Regions from separate parts of the Rhizobium sp. BK491 genome, predicted to be linked through region 2. Evidence: predicted binding sites of a transcription regulator. Region 2 holds the regulator's gene; the other holds the start of a gene.
The links. The regulator LexA, encoded in region 2, represses DNA repair genes until DNA is damaged. The targets are predictions, from matches to a motif close to TGTTCNNNNTGTGTTCNG.

Region 1 (3,104 bases), on a different contig from region 2:
AGCGAACGCGCCGCTCAGCTTCTCGACTACATGCGTATCGGCCATCGCGGTGATCATCGCCCCGCCGAATTGTCCGGTGGCGAGCAGCAACGCGTCGCAATCGCCCGGGCCGTCGCCAATGCCCCGCTGGTGCTGCTGGCGGATGAGCCCACCGGCAATCTCGATCCGGCGACCGCGCATTACGTCTTCGATGCACTGGAGGCGCTGGTGCGCCAATCCGGTCTTGCGGCCCTGATCGCCACGCACAATCACGAACTCGCTGCCCGCATGGATCGCCGTGTTACCTTGAGTGAAGGCAAGGTTGTGGAGGTCTGATCCCTTTACGGGATGATCAGGCCGCCGCGATAATCCAGTTCGTAAGCCCTACGTTCGCTGACGACGATAGCTTCGTAGCCGCTGAAATGGTGGCAGTCGCCGATGTTTTCATCGATGTAAAGCCCATAGGCATGCTCGAACTCGAAGCCGCCGAGAAAGCGCCTTTCGTCAAGATAGAGCCGCAGCAGGGCCGCCTTGATCACCATGCCGGCGCGCGTTCCGTCGATCAGGTCGTGTTCGACGATATGGCCAAAATAGTTCATGGCCCATACCGGCTCGCCGTCATGCCATACGAGCTCTTGTCCGGCGAAATCCGTGCCGCCGAAGTAGCTGTCGAGATAGCGCCAGCGGCCGCTCGCATAGCCAATGTCATGCGAGCCGCTGCGGCAGGATGGCAGCCTCTCGCCGTCACCGACATAGGTTTCGGCTTTGGCGACGACAATAAAATTGTTCAGCTCGGCAAGATCCGGCATGACCCTCTCCAATTTTGGTGAGCGGCCAAGATGCCATTCAATGCGAGATTTGTAAAGAACAAAAAGAGAACATTTGCTAGCGATGGCTGCTTTCGCAGGCCTTCTGGCCGATATCATCCTGCCAGTCCTGTATGCTGATGGTCTTGGCATCGGCCTTCAGTATCTTGTCGTCCTTGGTCACCTTACCGGTCAGGACGTTGTAATCGCAGCGATAGCTGTTACCGGGTTGGAGGTTGTCACGAAAATCGTAACTATAGCCGGCAACCAAAAATGCGCTGTTGCGATAGGCAAGCGTCAAAGTCTGATGCCATCGGTCGCGCCCGATCGCATCGTTCTGCGAGGTGATCGCGATTGAACCGCTCGGCAGTGCGGCGATCGATGGTTCCTGGCCGTAGATGCCACCAGGCTCAGCGCGGCCCCATACCTTATCAGGGGCGGCGGCGGCAAGCTTCAGTAGCTCGTGCTCCTTGTCGCGGAGATAGATGTAGATCCCGATCTCATAATCTGCCTCGTCATTCGGCGGCATTGTCACCAGTAATGCAAGGTCCGGCTTGCCGTCCTTGTTCCAATCGCCGATCGCCGCGTCGATGATGCGGTCGGAAGCAATGGTGTCTTCGGCGCGAGCCGCGATTGCGGTCAAAAGAAGAATGAGAGCGCAGCCAAGTGACTTCATCGTGACCCCCGGTTTGCCTCTGCATAGCGCCGGGCCGCGCGGGCGTCCATCGCGGGCTAAAAAGTTCTCTGATGAAATTTACCGATGCTTCTATTGACTCTCGAACAAAAATGGAACAAAAAGAAAACATAACGAGTAAGGAGCGCCTAAATGACCGACATTATTCGAGACGTTGCAGCATTCACTTCCATCGTCATGTTCGTCGCCAGCTTTTCCCTCATCATGATGGCGATGTAAGTTTTATCCCCGTTTGCACATGCTGTTCCCATATTTGATGGGAGCAACTTCTGGACTTTATGGTCCGCAATGCCGAAAATGTCGCTGATTCATTCAGGCGTGCGGAAGGGTATGAAATGGCGGATGCAGGTGGCAGCGGCGTGGCAGCGCCGGTCGGCGAAATGCCGGAGTTTGTGCACCTCAGGGTTCATTCCGCCTATTCTCTGCTAGAGGGCGCATTGCCGCTCAAGAAGATATTGGCCAAGGCTGCCGGGGACAGTCAGCCGGCCATTGCGATTACCGATACGAACAATCTGTTCGTCGCCTTGGAATTCTCGCAGAAGGCGATGGATGAGGGGCTGCAGCCGATCATTGGCTGTCAGGTATCGATCGATATGGAGGATGGCGGTGAGAGCGAGAAGCGCGGGCCGCAGCAAGCTTTGGCGAAGATGCCATCCATCGTGCTGCTTGCCGCGACCGAGCGGGGATATGAGCGCCTCGTCGATCTCGTCAGTCGGGCCTATCTCGGCGGCGAGGGCAACAGCGCCGTTCACATCGCAGCCTCATGGCTGGATGAGATCGGTACGGGAGGGTTGATCGCGCTCACCGGTTCGCTCACCGGCCCGGTCGATATGGCTTTGAAAGAAGGGCATGCCGCACAGGCTCTCTCCCGGTTGTTGAGACTGAAGCAGCTGTTCGATGACAGGCTCTATGTCGAATTGCAGCGCCACGGCACCTATGATCGTCGTCACGAGCAGAAGATGATCAAGCTGGCTTACGAGCACGAGATCCCGCTCGTTGCCACCAACGAAGCCTTTTTCCCGACGCGGGACGATTACGATGCGCATGACGCCTTGATGGCGGTGGCCCACAATGCCATCGTCTCGGACGATACGCGATTTCGCCTGACGCCGGATCACTATCTGAAGAGCCGCGCAGACATGGCAAAGCTTTTCGCCAACTTGCCGGAAGCGCTTGAGAACACGGTCGAAATCGCTCGCCGCTGCTCCTTCGTGTTGAAGACCCGCTCGCCGATCCTGCCGCGCTTTACCGGGGCGACTGACGACCCTGAAGAGGCCGGGCGCGCCGAGGCGGCCGAGCTGCGCGCTCAGGCGGTAGAGGGCCTCGAGCAGCGCATAACCTCGCTTGGTATGGCACCGGGTTACGAGGAGAAGGACTATCGCGATCGGCTGGAATTCGAACTGAGCGTCATCGAGCGCATGAAGTTTCCCGGCTACTTTCTGATCGTTGCCGATTTCATCAAATGGGCCAAGCGCCACGATATCCCTGTCGGCCCCGGTCGCGGTTCCGGTGCGGGTTCGCTGGTCGCCTACGCCCTTACCATCACCGACGTCGATCCGCTGCGCTTCTCGCTGCTGTTCGAGCGCTTCCTCAACCCGGAACGCGTCTCCATGCCGGACTTCGAT
Region 2 (3,104 bases):
GCCGCGCATCCGTCTGTTAAGTCCGCTACTGTTCGTCACGCGCTTCTTTGGAGGTGTGATGTCGACCTCGTTCATCGGCGGTGCGTCGACGGCCATTTTCTCGATCGAGCATTTTCACCGGTTGGCGACATATGGACTTGCTGCCAATCTTGCGGCCATGCCCGTCGTCTCTTTCATCGTCATGCCCTTCGGTATGATGGCGATGCTGCTGATGCCTTTCGGAATCGATGGACCGTTCTGGAAAGTCACCGGTGAGGGACTGGAGCTTGTGATCGCTATTGCAAAAACGGTGGCTGGGTGGGGAGGTGACATTACCTTTGGCCGCCAGCCCGGCTGGCTGATGCCGACTTTCATCGCCGGCTTCCTGATCATGAGCATGCTGCGGACCCGGCTTCGCCATCTGGGCCTGTTGCTGCTGCTGTCATCTGTCGGTGTAGCCGCGTTCGGCTCTGGTGTGCCGAAGCCGGATCTGATGATCTCGGAAGATGGCATTCTGGTTGCCTTGCGCCAGGACGATATCCTCGCCACCAATCGCGAGAGACCGCAGGCCTTCATCTTCGAGCAATGGCAGAAAGCGCTGGTCGCGGCCGAACATCAACCGCCGACCATGCTTCCGACCGATAGCCGGCTTCCGCAGATCAGCAAGACGGATCGGCATAAGCGATTAAGCAATGCCGAGCAGAAGGCGGTCCGCACAGCAATGGAAGAAGCTTTGGACCGCACCATGCAAGGCAGCTTTGCTTGTCAGAAGGGAGCATGGTGTGTCGCCATGCTCGAAAACGGCGCGATATTGGTCACCATCGAGAACGCAGCCTATCTGCCCACGGCTTGCGACACCGGGAATATTATCGTGACGCCAATCCGGCTGCGGCTGGACCATTGCCGCTCCGGAGCAACGCTCATAACCGGTGCGACATTGCGCAAAACCGGCTCCATCGAAATGGTGCTTACCTCAGACAAACCCATTATATCCGCCGCATTCAACAACCCGCAGCGCCCATGGACCAGGCATCGAACTTATGATTGGCGCACCGGCAAATTTAACGCGCCAATTGCAAAGGCACCACCAGTTCTGGACAATTCACCGGTCAGTGATAGCGACGAATAAGGCCGACGAGCTTGCCCTGAACCTTGACGCGATCCGGCCCGAAGATGCGGGTTTCATAGGCTGGGTTCGCGGCTTCCAGCGCGATGGAGGCACCCTTGCGACGGAAGCGCTTCAAGGTAGCTTCTTCATCGTCGACGAGTGCAACGACGATATCGCCGGGATTGGCCGTGGTCGAATTGCGGATAATGACCGTATCGCCGTCGAAAATTCCGGCGTCGATCATCGAATCTCCTCGAACTTCAAGCGCATAATGTTCGCCGGAGCCGAGCATGTCGGCGGGAACGGTAATGTCGTGCGTATTGTTCTGGATGGCGGAGATCGGAACGCCGGCTGCGATGCGACCCATCACGGGTACGGACGCCGAGCCGTTGTGATCGTCATTTGCCACTTTCGACGGAGCGGGCGGGGCAACGGGCTGTGGCTTGCCGAGGCTGCCCTCGATGACGCTGGGCGAAAAACCGCGGCGCTGTTGCAGGCTCGGATTATAGGCGTCGGGAAGCTTGATGACTTCGAGCGCTCTGGCCCGGTTCGGCAGCCTGCGGATGAAACCTCGCTCCTCCAGCGCCGTGATCAGGCGGTGAATGCCGGATTTGGATGCCAAATCCAGTGCATCCTTCATCTCGTCGAAGGATGGCGGAACACCGGATTCCTTCATGCGTTCGTGAATGAAGAGAAGCAGTTCCTGCTGCTTGCGCGTCAACATCGTCTTGGAACCCCAGAATCAAGAAAAGCCGTGAAACAAATCCAGAACGGACACTATATGTTCCATATGTGTTCCGCAAGTGCTTAAATTTCGGTAAAGCCTTGTGGGGCCAGTTAAATAATTACCATTTGCGAATAGATCGGATCGGAACATCGAGGCGCCATATCTGCGTTAACCCATGGAAAAATATGAGAAATGCCGCTCTGTTCGCTCCCAGGGCCTTGTCGTTCAGTCCGTGCGCCCAGCATTTGGATCAAAGTGCCACACTACTGCATAAGCCGGCTATGGGAGAGAATCAGCAATCACGTTTGCGAGATCGCCTTCAATCCATGTCGTGTGCTTCGGGATGTTCCGTCCTTCCATCTTGAATTGCTTGGGGGATGGGCGCAAATCTGCTTCCGCAAGCAAACAGGAGAAGCCATGATTTCGTCTCCGCATCCGCTGGATCATCTCGTGCTGCCGACCGTCAATATCGCTCTGGCGCGCGAACGCCTCGGCAAGCTCGGTTTCACGGTGGCTCCAGATGCGCGCCATCCCTTTGGCACTCAGAATGCCTGCGTCTTCCTTGCCGATAAAACCTATCTCGAACCTCTGGGCGTCGCATCTCCGGAGCAATGCGAGAAGAGCATCGTGGATGGCAATGTTTTCGTCGCGCGCGATCAGGCTTATCGTTTCCGGGTGGGGGATGATGGCTTCTCGGCCGTGGTATTCGGTACGGATGATGCGGTGGCGGATGACAAGCGTTTCAACGCGGCGGCGATTTCGGCGGGGCGAATGCTGGATTTCTCCCGTCCGATGAAGATGCCGGATGGAACCGAAACCACGGCAGGCTTTCGTCTTGCCTTTGCCGCCGATCTGCGCGCGCCGGATTTTCTCGCTTTCTGCTGTCAGCGCATCAATCCGCTGCCGGCTGATCGCAGCGCGCTCGAGCGTCACGAGAACGGCGTGACTGGTATCGCGCGGGTAGCGCTTTGCGCGCCGAAGCCGGCGGTCTATCGCGGTTTCTTCGAAGAGGTTGTCGGCGCCCCACGCATTATGGAGCATTCCTTTGGCCTGACAATCAGGACTGCCAATGCCGATCTGGAGATTTTGACGCCCGAAGGAATGGAGGCATTCTATGATCTGCCTGTTCGCACGAATGATCCGGGGCTCAGGGCGCGGGCAATCCTTTTCAAAACGCGCGATCTTTCCGTGACATCGTCGCATTTCACTGCTAACGGCGTCACCTATACGCGTAAGAACAATCGTCTATTGGCGAGGTTGGCGCCCGGTCAGGGCGCATTGTTCGCCTTT

Region 1: dnaE (DNA polymerase III subunit alpha) is a predicted target of LexA. The motif match lies at 1,562-1,579, and genes of this name have one in related genera.

What each region holds. Positions count from the first base shown of each region.
Region 1 is NZ_JACIAR010000002.1:1,281,514-1,284,617, forward strand. It holds gene FHX05_RS14150 (ABC transporter ATP-binding protein) at 1-315, shown strand, start outside; gene FHX05_RS14155 (DUF5680 domain-containing protein) at 321-788, opposite strand; gene FHX05_RS14160 (hypothetical protein) at 865-1,461, opposite strand; gene dnaE (DNA polymerase III subunit alpha) at 1,815-3,104, shown strand, end outside.
Region 2 is NZ_JACIAR010000001.1:189,153-192,256, forward strand. It holds gene FHX05_RS01040 (ComEC/Rec2 family competence protein) at 1-1,108, shown strand, start outside; gene lexA (transcriptional repressor LexA) at 1,089-1,811, opposite strand; gene FHX05_RS01050 (VOC family protein) at 2,232-3,104, shown strand, end outside.